DNA from 2 places in the Exiguobacterium sp. s130 genome. Region 1 is predicted to be linked to the other one. Evidence: predicted binding sites of a transcription regulator. Region 1 holds the regulator's gene; the other holds the start of a gene.
What was found. The regulator Rex, encoded in region 1, represses fermentation and respiration genes when NADH is low (regulators of the CRP and FNR family bind a similar motif). The targets are predictions, from matches to a motif close to TTGTGAAATATTTCACAA.
Positions count from the first base shown of each region.

Region 2: adhE (bifunctional acetaldehyde-CoA/alcohol dehydrogenase) is a predicted target of Rex. The motif match lies at 1,760-1,777, and genes of this name have one in related genera.

Region 1 covers NZ_JACSNI010000001.1:6,902-14,753, forward strand. The annotation lists gene HZS85_RS00070 (flavin reductase family protein) at 1-371, shown strand, start outside; gene HZS85_RS00075 (hypothetical protein) at 517-939, opposite strand; gene HZS85_RS00080 (ATP-binding cassette domain-containing protein) at 939-2,840, opposite strand; gene HZS85_RS00085 (redox-sensing transcriptional repressor Rex) at 3,008-3,667, shown strand; gene HZS85_RS00090 (twin-arginine translocase TatA/TatE family subunit) at 3,667-3,864, shown strand; gene tatC (twin-arginine translocase subunit TatC) at 3,872-4,651, shown strand; tRNA gene HZS85_RS00100 (tRNA-Ala) at 4,756-4,831, shown strand; gene HZS85_RS00105 (S8 family serine peptidase) at 5,054-7,852, shown strand, end outside.
Region 2 covers NZ_JACSNI010000003.1:481,395-489,246, forward strand. The annotation lists gene HZS85_RS10110 (Na+/H+ antiporter family protein) at 1-660, opposite strand, end outside; gene HZS85_RS10115 (beta-class carbonic anhydrase) at 975-1,526, opposite strand; gene adhE (bifunctional acetaldehyde-CoA/alcohol dehydrogenase) at 1,863-4,457, shown strand; gene HZS85_RS10125 (hypothetical protein) at 4,648-6,048, shown strand; gene HZS85_RS10130 (hypothetical protein) at 6,094-6,375, shown strand; gene HZS85_RS10135 (bifunctional 2',3'-cyclic-nucleotide 2'-phosphodiesterase/3'-nucleotidase) at 6,482-7,852, shown strand, end outside.

The DNA.
Region 1 (7,852 bases):
TAGCAAAACAAAGCTATGTCATCCATATCGTCAGCGAAGAAATCGTCGACGCTGTCAATGAGACGGCTGCGCCACTCGCTTACGGTGAAAGTGAACTCGAACGGACGGATTTAACGCTCGTCGATAGCGACGCAATCGACGTGCCCGGAATCGCGGAAGCGAAAATCCGGTTCGAGATGCGCTTAACGCAACATGTCGAGCTAGAAGGTGCCGATCTTTTGATCGGGGAAGTACTGCGCTATCACGTCGCGGATGAACTCGTCGAGTCGTTCCGGATCGATGCGGCAGGATTGAAGGCTATCGCTCGCTTAGCGGGAAATGATTATGCGACGATCGGGAAAACGTTTACGATTGCTCGACCGACAAAATGATAGAAGTGTGAATGCTTGATTCAGTGTACGATCCATGTTGACGACGAACGTTTCGATTTAAATAAAAAGGAGTGGAGAGACCGGTCTAGCTACCGGAATCTCCACTCCTTTTTTCATATCGCGTATCTAGTTCATCGATCGGACTTCAAGGTTGTGGATCGATTTCGTTTGAAGAACCTTCGAGTCCGTGACGTTTACTATACTGATAACCATCGAGCAAATAAAAAATGATTGCCAGCGCCCAAACCCCGACACAACTGATCAAAAAGGCAGTCAAGGGAGTGACGCTACCATAATAGGATATGATCAATGGATCATTGAGTTCGACGAACAGTTGTGTCGTTAGAAGCGTACAACATAGTCCAGAGAGTAGACTGACGAGAAGACCGCTCCATGTCTGGATGACAAGTCCGATCATGCAAGAAATCAGAAGGAACAAAGGAAGAGCAGCATTAAAGGCATCCGGGCGGATGAAGGCGGACACGTAGTCCGCATACATCGGAACGAAATAAAGAATACCGGATAACAGTCCTTGAATCAGGTTGATGAAAAAGCTTTTCGTTCGCATCAGTGTTGGTTCTCCCATCGTTCCATCAATTCAAGTAGATCGACATCGATCTGGTCTCGTTCCGCAGATAACGCTGTCGCTTTTGGAATATCATTAAAAACTTCCGGTTCGCAAAGCAACTGTTCGATTTCCGCTGAACGCTGTTCGAGCCGTTCAATATCTTGTTCGAGTTGTTCGATTTGCTGACGGCGTTTTTTTTCTTCTTTCTGTGCTTCTTTGTCGATCGTCTTCGATGCCGTGACTTTTGCCGCTTTTGCCTCTTCGGCTTCAAGGCGAGCGATTTCTTCTTGTTCAGCCTTCTTCTCTGTGTAGTACGAATAATCGCCGAGGTATTCTGTCACACCAGCTTCACTCATCTCGATGACGCGTGTCGCGATCCGATCGATGAAGTACCGGTCATGGGAAACGAAGAGTAGCGTACCTTCATAGTCGACGAGAGCGTTCTCAAGGACCATCTTCGAATCCAGATCCAAGTGGTTCGTTGGCTCGTCAAGGATGAGGACGTTCGTCTTCCGGAGTTTCAGTTTTGCGAGCGCGAGACGTCCGCGTTCGCCACCGGACAATTCATGGACAATCTTGAAGACATCGTCGCCGCTGAACAGGAATTGTCCGAGCACAGAACGGACTTCTTGTTCGCGCATCAGTGGCCATTCGTTCCAAATCTCATCGATGACACGATTCCGGTCATTGAGTTCTGCTTGCTCTTGATCGTAATACCCGATCGAGACGCCGGTGCCAAAACGGAAATCACCGAAGAGAGGACGTAAACGACCGACGAGGACTTTTAAGAGCGTCGACTTCCCGATTCCGTTCGGTCCGACGAGTGCCAGTGATTCGCCGCGTTGCAAGCGAAACGTGATGTCTTTTGAGACAGCTTCTTCGTAACCGATTGCCAATTGATTGACTTGAAGAACGTCATTCCCGCTCTGTTTTTCGATTGGGAAGGAGAGGACCGTACTGCGTTCATCTCCATCTGGTCGGTCGAGCCGGTCCACCTTCTCGAGCCGTTTTCGAACGCTTTGAGCACGCTTTGTCGTTGTCGCCCGAGCGATGTTTCGTTGAATGAAATCCTGCATCTTCGCGATTTCTTCTTGCTGCTGTTCGAACTGTTTCATTTCTTGATCGTACAATGCCGCTTTTTGCTCGAGGTACTTCGTATAGTTCCCCGTGAACTTACGACAGACATTACGAGAGAGCTCATAGACGACATTGACGACTTGATCGAGGAAGTACCGATCGTGCGAGACGATCAGAACGGCACCACGATAACCACCGAGGTAACTTTCAAGCCAAGCGAGCGTATCGATATCCAGATGGTTCGTCGGTTCATCGAGAATGAGAAGCTCTGGTGCTTGCAGGAGCATCTTCGCTAAGGCGAGCCGTGTCCGTTGACCTCCGGACAATGTCTGGATCCGGCGTGAGTAATCGTCTGGATAAAAGCGCATGCCGTGCAGGACGGAGCGAATATTCGCTTCGAACTGATAACCACCTGCTTCTGAGAAGTCATGTTGTGCTTGATCGTACGTCTTCAGAAGTCGATCGTAAGCGACCGGGTCGTTCAAGATGTGCTCCATGCCCATCTCGATTTCCATCCGGCGCAGTGTCCGTTCTTGTTCTTGCAGATGTTCAAAGACGGTCAGCATCTCGTTCCAGATCGTCTCATTCGATTCGAGACCACTGTCTTGCGCGAGATAGCCGATTTTGACATCTTTACCTTTCATGATATCGCCCGAGTCATGACTGAGTTCACCAGCGATGATTTTGAGCAAGGTTGATTTACCGGCACCATTTCGACCGACGAGCGCAATTCGGTCGCGCTCTTGTACTTCCAATTTGATATTTTCTAAAATCGGCTCGACGCCGAATGATTTCGAGAGTTGGTTGACTTGTAAGAGTATCATTTCCATCCATCCTTCCACCCTTTAGTCTATCACGAACAAAAGCGCGAGGTCCTGCGGAATATATTATTTGTGACTCTATGTGAAGTGGTTTACAATCAAGGAGAGTAGAAAGCTTTTTGCAAAGATTTGGGTGCCACGATGGATGTGGCCGAAGGGGGAACTGCAGGATGAATGGATCAGACACAAAAATTCCACAAGCGACAGCAAAACGGTTGCCGCTATATTATCGCTTCATCCAAAGTTTATACAATTCAGGCAAGCTCCGCGTCTCTTCTGCTGAGTTAAGCGAGGCGGTGAAGGTTGATTCAGCAACGATTCGTCGCGATTTTTCCTACTTTGGGGCACTAGGGAAGAAGGGGTATGGATATAACGTTCAACATCTCTTAACGTTTTTCCGCAAAACCTTGAATCAAGATGAGGTGACGAATGTTGCCTTAATCGGGGTCGGTCATCTCGGAACAGCGTTTGCAAATTATAACTTTTTAAAGAATAATAGTACTCGGATAGTCGTTGCGTTTGATGCGGACGAAGAGAAGGTCGGAACAACGACGCATGACGTTCCAATCTATCATGTTTCGGACATGAAAGAACAAATCGAAGCGAATCAGGTCGATGTCGCCATCTTGACGGTTCCATCCCAGTTCGCACAGTCAGTAGCGGATGAGTTAGTCGAGTATGGTGTGACAGGCATTCTGAACTTTACGCCTGCACGGTTGAACGTGCCAGCGAGCGTTCGGGTTCATCACATCGATTTATCGATCGAGTTGCAGTCGTTAGTTTATTTCATGAAGCATTATTCGCAATCAGCTGAAGGAGTGAAATTATAATGGAAAACCTTATCCCGCTCACGTTAGGTATCGGACCTGCGAGTATCGGATTAATTGCTGTCGTCGCGTTGATCATCTTCGGACCGAAGAAGTTGCCGGAATTCGGTCGTGCTGCCGGTCAAACATTGAAAGAGTTCAAGAATGCCACGAACGGCATCATGGACGACGATAAAAAGGACGAACCGAAAGAGAAGTGATTGAATCATGACGGTTGATCAAGAACAAAGCATGACGTCGCACCTAGACGAACTGCGTAAGCGGATTGTCTGGTCGCTCCTCATCGTCGTCGTCCTGTTCGCTGTCGCATTTCCGCTCGTTCGACCGCTCGTCCGTTTTCTGCAAGCGGACTTAAAAGAGCTCGGTATCGGATTAAATGCCTTCAACGTCGCCGATCCTTTAATGTTGTATTTGAATCTTGCGTTCATCATCGCGCTGATTTTAGCGTCACCGTTCTGGATGTATCAACTGTGGGCATTTGTCCGACCAGGGCTTTATGAAAAGGAACAAAAAGCAACACTGACGTATATTCCAGTCATCTTCTTTCTATTTTTGGCTGGTGTAGCCTTCTCGTATTTCTGGTTGCTTCCCTTCTTGCTCGAAGTCTCAACGGATCTCGGGAAAGAATTGGGGATCGAGCAAGTCATCGGGGTCGAAAACTACTTCAGTTTCTTGATCCGGTTGACGATGCCGTTTGGTCTTCTCTTCCAATTGCCGGTCGTGACGATGTTCCTGACACGTCTTGGTCTTGTGACGCCATATTTCATGCGAAAGAATCGAAAATATGCGTATTTCGCGCTGTTCGTCGTTGCGGCATTGATCGCACCGCCGGACGTGACGTCACACTTGATGATCTCAGTGCCGTTGTTCGTTCTCTATGAAATCAGTATCTTGATTTCCGCGCGGACGTATAAAAAGGTCTTGATCCTCGAGCAACAGGCAGAGCTTGAACGACAGGCGGATTTGATGCGTGAATTGAATAAATGAATCGTGAATTCCTTCCAGCCATTTCGGGAGGAATTCTTTTTTATGAAAGCGTTATGTTTATATTGATAAAGCAGTTAGCGATGCGTATACTGAAGATAATTCATGGGGGCTTAGCTCAGCTGGGAGAGCGTTTGGCTGGCAGCCAAAAGGTCGTCGGTTCGATCCCGATAGTCTCCACCAAGTTCATACGTTCAACTCCTCGAGTGCTCGAGGAGTTTTTTTATGTTCCCAGTTAAATTCCTTCCAAATATAAAATGTCACCAAAAAGAAAAAAATTAAAAAAATAGACAAATATAAATTGTTTATTTCCATTAACTTCATTAAACTAAAAATACAGAATTTTCGTTAAACTGTTTTATTAGTATTACTACTATGGTTTTACAGAAAAGGGGAAACGAACGCATGAAGAAGAAGATTGCACTTATGGCAGCCGTCTTAATGACGTCTTCCAATCTAGTCAGTGCGCAAGGTGCACTGTCCTCGCAAGACAAAGCGACGGGTCAAAAACCGCAGGCGCTCTCACTGAAGAAATCGGGACAAGAAAAGAACTACAAACAATCGGATAAAGTCCGAGTCGTCATCGAGATGGAACAAAAACCGGCGATTCAAATCGCCCAATCTCAAAACAAGCGGTATAGCACATTGAGCAATGCCGAAAAGGAATCGATCAAGGATCGACTCGTCAGCGTCCAAAAATCAGTCAAGTCAGCTATCGCTAAAAAGGCGATTCCTGTTACATATAAAGAAAGCTTCACAACCGTCATCAATGGATTCAGTGGTGAAGTGAAGTTCGGTGACATCGAAGATATCAAACAACTCGAAGGAGTCAAAAGTGTACATATCGCGCACGAATATGCGCGCCCAACCGTCGATAAAGGTGCCAAGCCAGACATGCTGTACAGCAAGGACATGGTCAATGCGAAGGAAACGTGGCAGGACTATGGCTTTAAAGGGGAAGGAACCGTCGTCGCGGTCATCGATACGGGGATTGATCCATCGCACAAAGACATGGTCTTGAGTCCAGAGACAAAGGTGGATTTAACCTCTTCGAAGGTCGAGAGTGCGAAAGAAACAAAAGGTTTAAAAGGAAAGTATTTCACGGAAAAAGTACCGTACGGCTATAACTATGCCGATCACGACAGCGAAATCCGTGACTTAGGTGCGGGGGCATCGATGCACGGGATGCACGTCGCAGGTACGGTCGGAGCAAACGGCGATGAAGCAAACGGTGGTATCAAAGGGGTCGCGCCGGAAACACAGCTCCTCGCGATGAAAGTCTTCGGAAACGATCCAGGAATGCCATCGACATTCAGCGATATCTACATTAAAGCGATCGATGATGCGATTGCACTCGGAGCCGATGTCATCAACATGAGTCTCGGTTCGACGGCATCGTTCGTCAATTCAGATGCTCCAGAACAACGCGCAATCGTCAACGCGATGAACAACGGTATCTTGTGTGCGATCTCTGCTGGTAACTCGGCGTTTGCAGGTCATGGTGCGGGTAATCCATATACAGCAAACCCGGATATCGGTGTCGTTGGTGCACCAGGATTGACGAGCCAGGCGCTCCAAGTCGCGTCACTCGAAAATACGAAATTGACGCTTGAAGGCATGGCGCTGACGATCGACGGTCAGGATGCCGGTTATTTGGCATACCAAAAACAAGATTCGCCGAATCCGATTGCCGTCTTCGATAAAGAGAAGAAGGATGTCGTGTATGTCGGTGACGGTCAAGCTTCGAACTATGAAGGTAAAGACGTCAAAGGGAAAGTCGTCTTCGTCGTGCGTAACGGTGGTTTCAACTACGGTATGATCCAAGCAGAAGCTGAGAAGCAAGGGGCAGCAGGTGTCATCGTCCGCGGTCGAGTCGATCACGGGGATTACGTCAGCATGGCGCTCAACAATCCGACGATTCCACTCGTCACGCTTAGCATCGCGGACGGGAATGATCTCGAAGCAAAAGCAAAAGAAGGCAAGGCAATCGCAGTGACATTTGACGGAAAAGCGGTCTCAACCGATAACCCGGTCGCAGGACAAATGTCTGACTTCACGTCATGGGGTGTCACGCCAAGCCTTGACTTCAAGCCAGAAATCACGGCACCAGGTGGGAAAATCTATTCGACGCTTAATGATAACGAGTATGGCGTCATGAGCGGTACATCGATGGCAGCACCACACGTCGCTGGTGGAACAGCACTCGTCATGCAACGGATTGCGAAGGACTTCAAAGTCACTGGTGCAACACGCGTTAAACTCGCCAAAAACATCTTGATGAATACATCGCGTCCGCAACTCGATCAAGGAAAATACAACGCAGAACTGAAAACAGGCAACTTCTACTCCCCACGTCGTGAGGGAGCTGGACTGATGGATCTTCGTGCTGCGATGAAGACACCAGTCGTCATCACAGAGACAAAGTCAGGTGAAGGCAAGGCATCCTTGAAGGAAGTCGGCGAGAAGTTCACATTCACGCTTGATTTAAAAAACTACAGCAATGAAAAAGTGACGTATAAGCTAGCGGGAACGGTTCAATCAGATCTCGGTGCACAAGGATCGAACTTCCTTGAAGCAAATGGAATCTTCAAAAAAGGAACGATTGGTACGGTAGATGCCAACATAGGCACATACCCGATCTCATTTGCAGTCGGCTCGAAGAAAGCGAGTTCAGTCTCGATTAATCCGAAGAGCTCAACGAAAGTCAGCGTGTCAGTCGATTTGAAGAACACGACTGACTGGGCGAACGAGCTTCCGCTTGAACAAGTCTTTAAAAACGGCTACTTCGTCGAAGGATTCGTCCGTCTGGTCGATACGAAGAGCAAAAATCCAGAACTGACAGTTCCTTATGTTGGATTCAAAGGAAAATGGGATCAAGCTCCGATTTTAGATGCACCATTGTACGATAAAAACAACACGTTCTACGGATTGACAGGTCTAGCGACTGAAGTGAAGGACGATTTCGAATTCCTTGGTACGAATGCCGCTGGAAAAGTTGTCGCGAACAAAGTCTCGTTCTCACCGAACAACGACGGTAGCGCAGATGAAGCTTTCCCGATCATCTCATTCCTTCGAAATGCGAAAAAAGTCGAGTATTCGATTCTTGACCGGAATAAAACAACACTTCAGAAGCTTGATATGCAAACGGACGTCGTCAAGAACTACTATGATAGCGGTTCAGAGAACGGCTACACACCAGTCACA
Region 2 (7,852 bases), on a different contig from region 1:
TTCATACGTCCGCTCTTTCCGGTACGTATACAGACCGATCAAGAGACCGACGACCATTCCGAGTGCTGGAATCGCCATTGCTTCGATGACAGAAACTCCCGTCGTATCAAGACCATTAGCTTTCAGGTTTTTCAGTAAAATCTGATTCAGATAGATGTCTCCGAATCCAATCGGTAAGAACATGTACGGTGTGACGAGACCGAATGTCATGATGATCGCAATTCGACGTCGGTCCATCTTCAACTGAGAAAAAAGACCAAGAAGCGGCGGAATGATGATCGGAATGAAGGCGATGTGAATCGGTAGAGCATTTTGTGAACTGATCGCGAGTAACAGAATCGCGAACAAGATGAATCCTTTTAACTTCTTGACTGATGCGGCACTTGCGTTACCTCGTGAACGTGCGATCAATGCGTGAGCGAGAGCATCCGGTAAGCCCGTTTTCGAGAGGGCGACGGCAAACGCACCAAGCATTGCGTAGCTAAGAGCGATTTCGGCTCCGTCACCAAGACCACCCGCGAACGCTTCGGTTGTTTTCGTTAAATCAAGACCGCCGACGAGACCGCCGGCGAACGCACTGATGACCATCGCGAGCACGATGTGGACGCGGAAGATCGCTAAGATGAATAGTAAAAAGACGGCAAACAATACGGCGTTAATCATTCGGTAAAACCACACTTTCTTTTGTTATCACTGCACTATACTAAAGTATCTTACAGCCATGTTGAAACACTGTCAAGGATAAAAGTCTGACCTCGTATTAAATGACTTCACGATAGGCTTTCTAGCTTTGTATAAAAGTCTTATTTTTTAATACCTGGAAGCATGAAGGGAAAAGCATATAGATCACTGAAAATGGCTTACACAAAAAAATGTGCCATCCTTCTCCATTACGAGAAAATGGCACATCATCTTTAATTTAAGACGGAGTAGAATATCCCGAATCTATTTGAGTTTCTTCTATAAGAGAGCAATCAGCAATCGACGACGTCGAGTTTACCGGTCCCTGGGTCGATGACGAGTCCATGGACATTCGTACCAGGTGGCAGTAATGGGTGGTTCTTCACGAGGCTGACGGAGTGGGCGACACTCTCCTGAACTGACGTAAAGCCACGTAACCATTGGTTCAAATCAACACCTGATACTTCAAGCGTGTGAAGAATCTGTTGGTCGATACCTCGATCCTTCATTTCGCTGATCATGTGTTTAGGATCAATCGTGCTCATGCCGCAATCGTGGTGACCGATGACAACGACTTCTTCAGCGCCAAGGGCATACAACGCGACGAGAATCGAGCGCATGACGGAACCGAATGGGTGCGATAGGATAGCACCGGCATTTTTGATGATCTTCGCATCCCCGTTTTTTAGGCCGAGTGCGTGTGGAAGAAGTTCTGTTAGGCGGGCATCCATACATGTCAGGATGACGACCTTTTTATCCGGGAACTTATCCGAGACGAACTGCTCATACTGTTTTTCGGCGACGAATCGCTCGTTGAAGGCTAGCATTTCCTGTACAACTGACATTGAAGTGTCCTCCTTTAGTGGTAGCTCTTAATATGTACCCCATATCAGAATACAAGATGATGAAACGGCTATCAAGTCAGGAAAACGCAAGGTGTGACAAATCGCACACATCCATGTACATGAAGCAAAACGATGAAAAAGGAGAATCCGCAATAGATGTAAACGTTACCAAGGATGTGAGGGAATTCACAGGATGGTCATGCACAAAACAGGAAAAAGGAGTTATGATTGATTTGTGAAGGAAAGCACAAACTATTGAAAAACAGCTTGGCATTCCTGACATAATGGTTGGCAAATCAAACTCAGATTCGTTCCACGACAGGGAGGAAACCACTCATGGCTGTGAAAGAAAAAACAAAATCGACGGCAACGCCGGTCGAACAAGCAATTGGACAAATCGTTGAAAAAGGACAACGTGCATTACAGGAGTTATTGACATTCGATCAAGAAAAAATCGATACGATCGTCCGTGATATGGCACTTGCCGGACTTGAACGGCACGTCGAACTCGCTCGTCTCGCAACAGAAGAGACAGGTCGGGGTGTCTTTGAAGATAAGATGATTAAAAATATATTTGCGACAGAATACATCTACAACAGTCTACGTCATGAAAAAACGGTCGGGATTCTGGAAGAAGATGTACAAAACGGCATCACGTATATCGCTGAACCGGTCGGTGTCGTCTGTGGTGTCACACCAGTCACGAACCCGACATCGACGACGATGTTCAAAGCATTGATTGCGATCAAGACCCGCAACCCGATCGTCTTCGCGTTCCACCCGTCGGCACAACGGTGTTCCGTCGAAGCGGCGAAAACACTCCGCGACGCAGCCATCAAAGCAGGGGCACCGAAAGACTGCATTCAATGGGTCGAAGAACCATCACTTGAAGCAACGAAAGTCTTGATGAACCACGAAAACATCGCCATGGTCCTTGCGACAGGTGGAGCAGGAATGGTCAAATCAGCATATTCAACAGGTAAGCCGGCACTCGGTGTTGGACCAGGGAACGTTCCTTGCTACATTGAACAATCTGCAAAAGTCAAACGGGCAGTCAGCGATCTCGTTCTCTCAAAAACGTTTGATAACGGGATGATTTGTGCGTCTGAGCAAGCCGTCATCGTTGACCAAGAAATATATGCAACGGTCCGTGCAGAAATGGAAGCACTCGGTTGTTACTTCTGTACACCGGAAGAAAAACAACGCCTCGAATCACTCGTCATTAAAACTGATACATGTGCCGTCAACGCGGACATCGTCGGGAAACCTGCGACATGGATAGCAGAACAAGCTGGGATCGATGTTCCGGAAACGACGGTCATGCTCGTCGCGGAACTCGAGCACGTTGGAGCAGCAGAACCACTGTCTCATGAAAAACTCAGTCCCGTCCTCGGTGCTTACCGTGTCGCATCCACCGAAGAAGCGTTTACGATTGCTGAACAGATGCTTGAAATCGGGGGTCTCGGTCATACCGCCGTCATTCATACGACGAACGATGATTTGATGACAGCATTCGGACTCCGCATGAAAGCCTGCCGGATCCTCGTCAACAGTCCATCTGCTCATGGCGGAATCGGTGATCTTTATAACGAGTTGACACCATCACTGACACTCGGTTGCGGCTCATATGGGAAAAACTCTGTTTCTGAAAACGTGACTGCGAAACATTTACTCAACGTCAAAAAGGTGGCGAGACGACGCGTGAACATGCAATGGTTCAAGGTACCAGAAAAAATCTACTTCGAAAAGAACTCCGTTCAGTACCTCCGGTCAATGACTGACGTCTCACGCGTCATGATTGTCACCGATCCAACGATGGTACAGTTCGGTTATGCCGATAAAGTGATTCAAAACTTGCCACAGTCCGTCAGTTACCGAATCTTCGACCAAGTCGAACCAGATCCATCGGTGACGACTGTTCAGACAGGTGCCCAAGCCATGCGTGACTTCAAACCCGACTTGATCATCGCTCTTGGTGGTGGGTCAGCGATGGATGCTGCAAAAGGAATGTGGCTCTTCTATGAACAGCCGAACGAAACGTTCTCAAACTTGCGTCAAAAATTCCTGGATATCCGTAAGCGTGCCTACAAATTCCCGACACTCGGTCGTCAAGCGAAGTTCGTCGCGATTCCGACGACATCGGGTACGGGTTCAGAAGTGACACCGTTCACCGTCATCACGGATAAAGAGAAAAACGTCAAATACCCGATTGCTGACTATGCCTTGACACCCGACGTCGCGATCGTTGATCCGGAATTTGTCATGACCGTCCCGGCTTCGATTACTGCTGATACCGGAATGGACGTCTTGACTCATGCAACAGAAGCATACGTATCGGTTCTTGCGAACGACTACACGGATGGACTGGCACTCAAAGCAATCAAGATGATCTTTGACTACTTGCCACGAGCGTACGAGAACGGATCTGACGCAGAAGCTCGGGAAAAAGTGCACAATGCGTCAACGATGGCAGGGATGGCTTTCGCGAACGCCTTCCTCGGAATCAACCACTCGATCGCGCACAAAATCGGTGGGGAATTCCACACACCACACGGACGGACGAACGCGATCCTGATGCCACACGTCATTCGTTATAATGCGTCACGCCCAACGAAACTGGCAGCATTCCCAAAATACGAATCATTCGTCGCCGATGAACGGTATGCCGACATCGCACGTTACCTCGGTCTTCCGGCAGCAACGACAGAACAAGGGGTCGAATCACTTATTCAAGCAGTTGCCGATCTTGGACAACGTCTCAACATCAAGATGTCATTCAAGGCGCAAGGTATTCAAAAAGCAGACTTTGAGGCAAAACTCGATAAGATGGCAGTCGATGCTTTCGAAGATCAATGTACGACAGCGAATCCAAAGATGCCGCTTGTCGCTGAATTACGGACGATCATGGAACAAGCATACGAAGGCATCTAATAGAGAAAAAAATACTATGGCAAAAGATCGTTCAACCGGCTTCTCACTCTGAGAAGTCGGTTTTTGTTTTGGAAATCGATGGAGACAGTCAGAGAAAAAGTGGGATATAATGGCTGTTGAATGAATTTGATGTTTTTGGTTTCGTTGTAGCAGGAATATTCAAACATCAGACATAAAAGGAGGAAATGGGATGGAGTCAAGGCAAGAAAGGAAACAACGACGGTTTTCCGTCTGGGACGTTCTGTATGGCGTCCTCATCGGTCTCATCTTTTTCGGTGTCATCTACGGTGTGATGGCATTTTTGACTTCACAAATCACCTCATCCTCAGACTATCAGGATCTCGTGAAGCAGATGCAACAGGCGGATATCACATGGGAAGAGACAGACATCACTGTTTCGTTGATGCTTTTGTTCGTCGGTGGGCTGTCGATCACGATGCCGAGCGCAGTCCGAGAAGGGATCATCAATCAGGTGCTGGATGCAAGTTCTGCCGGCGACGTCTTATCGTTGTTTGGGATTGACTTAAAACAAGTCCTCGCGCCATTGACGTTCGATGTCTCTTACGGCACGTTGCTTTATTCTGTTTTTGGTATCGGATTGATCGTCCTGTTATTTTTAGTGTTACGGATTAAGGCAAGTCGGCTTGGGTGGACGATTCGATCGGTCAGTTTCTTTTTAACGGTCGGCATCATCTGGTTTGTTCTTGCCGGACGCGGAAACAGTGTCCCATTCCTTGCGTTACAAGACGGCTATGCGATGAGCGGGATCTTACCGCTTCTCGTCGTCAGTCTGATTGGTTGGATGGCGTTTTTCCCGCAAAAGTTATCCGGTCTGACAGCTGCCGGACGTGCCAGCTTGCTGATTTTGATGTTCGCGAGTACGCTCCAACTTGTCTTTACGGTGCAGGACGAAGCGGAGTATGACGGTGATTCCTCACTACGAACGGCATTGACCGTTGCGAGTCTGAACGCCGGAAGTGGAGGGATGTATGACTGGATTCATGGTGGACAAGTCGTGTATCAAGCAGACGTCCTTGGAGCGAATGCGGAAATCCCGGTTTCGATGCTAAACGGGGAGACTTCAACGGAACAGCTCAATGACTCGATTCAGAAAGTTGTCGATGGGATTGATACGAATCGGGTGACGGAACAATTGCTGACGTTAGTCGGTGGAGAACGTCCTGATTTATCAGCAACACAATTGAAGCTTGATCCTGTTGATTACGGTGTCGCACGACAGACGATCCAAGCAATTGATGCTGAATCGGCCGGAACGACGGCACCAAACATCTCAAGTGAGAGTGCGTATTGGGTGTTGTTACTCGTGACATTTGTGATTTACTTCGTCTGTAGTATCCGGAGTTTCAAGTCGATCATCGACCCATTCATTTTTGCGATCGCGATCGGTGTCATCAGCTTCATCGTCAGTCAAGCTTCATATGTTCAGTTCGCGATGAAGTGGCGGAGTGACGTCTTATTCGAGTTCGCTCAACAGACGGCAGGATGGACGGTGCTTTTCGCAACAGGACTTGCGTTACTTGGTGGAATTCTTGGTTATGTCGTCCGGCGGAAGCCCGACAAAACGGTTTAAGAGACGTGGAGTGATGAAGCTCTTCCACTAGGAGATGTGCCATGAATGGAGACGACGAACGTTATTGTCATTCTCGCTTTCCACAAGCGGGAGGTAAGCCGCGGTATCCTAAACTACGTTTCGTCTACCGGGTCTCACCTGACCCTGACGAAAGCGAAAAACGTGCTTTTTTTTCCGGTAGGAGTTGAGAATGAACAATTACGTTCTACATCAATTATAAACGATACGTTTTCAGGTTCATGTCCTGAAATGTATCGTTTTTTTTTATTGAACCTGATTTGTAAAGGTAAAATCAACAATGTAAAGCCAGTATTTGGAATTGGTTAAGTAGGTTAAATAAGACGGATGTCCGACCTATTTGAAAGGACTATTAGCTATAATCGAACCATGCTAAATTAATGAAGCAGTTAAAACTTCCTGGGGGGAAATACATATGAAAAAAGCTACAAAACTTGTCATCGCATCGACATTGATCGCACCGATGCTCGTACCAGTCGTTCAAGTCAAGACACTTGCTGCCGACAACAGTGTCGTCAAGTTACGCTTCTTAGAAACAACGGATTTACATACGAACTCAATGAACTACGATTATTTCAAGGATGCGCAGGACGAGACGATCGGTCTCGTCAAAGCGGCTACAGTCATCAAACAGCAACAAACGGAAGTGGGCGCGACGAACAGCTTCTTGTTTGATAACGGAGATACTCTTCAAGGAACGCCGTTTGGTGATTACGTCAAGAATCAGTATGACAAAGGAAACAAAGGCAAACATCCGATGTACGAATTGATGGAATACCTCGGTTATGATGCAGTCACACTCGGAAACCATGAATTCAACTTCGGTCTTGATTTCCTCAAGTCAGCGATGAGTGCTTCGAGCGGTTCAATCAAGTTCGTCAACTCGAACGTATTGGATGCAGTCACGAAAAAGCCAATCGTCGCGGACTACAACAAAGATGGAAAAGACTATCAAATCATCGAACGTCAAGTCAAGGACCAGAACGGTGACATGAAAACAGTCAAAGTGGGTGTGTTCGGAGTCGTCACGCCACAAATCATGGCATGGGATGCGGGGAACCTGACGGGGAAAGTCACGGCTGAAGATATCATCCCGACTGCTAAAGCAACAGCGAAGAAATTAAAAGATGCTGGCGCAGATGTCGTCGTGGCACTCGCACATACAGGTATCGGGGATACGACGGATCAAAAAGATGGTGATGAGAACGTTGGCTACGCGTTGACGAAAGTCGCAGACATCGATGTCTTGATGACCGGTCACCAGCACGGCAAATTCCCGGCAGCCGATTCGGCGTTTAATAAACTACCAAACGTTGATGCAACGAACGGCTTGATCAATGGCAAGCCGGTCGTCATGGCAAACACACAAGGGAAAAACGTAGGAGTCATCGATCTTCAGTTGAAGCAAGTCGACGGGAAATGGGTCGTTGATACATCAGGTGCGAAACTAGCGGACGTGACGAAAGACACGACAGCAGATGCAGGCGCCGTCAAGTTGATCGAAAAAGCGCATGAAGGAACACTCGCTTATATTCGTCAAGAAGTCGGGACGATCAATGATGATATCCAGAGCTACTTCGCTCTTGCACAAGATGATGATTCAGTTCAGTTCGTGACGAATGCTCAAAAATGGTATGTCGAGAAACAACTCAAAGAAAATGCGGATCTTGCGAAATATAAAGATCTCCCGTTGTTATCAGCAGGTGCACCATTCAAAACAGGTGGTCGTAACCAAGTCAACGCATCCGATTACACATTGATCAAAAAGGGACCGATCGCACTGAAG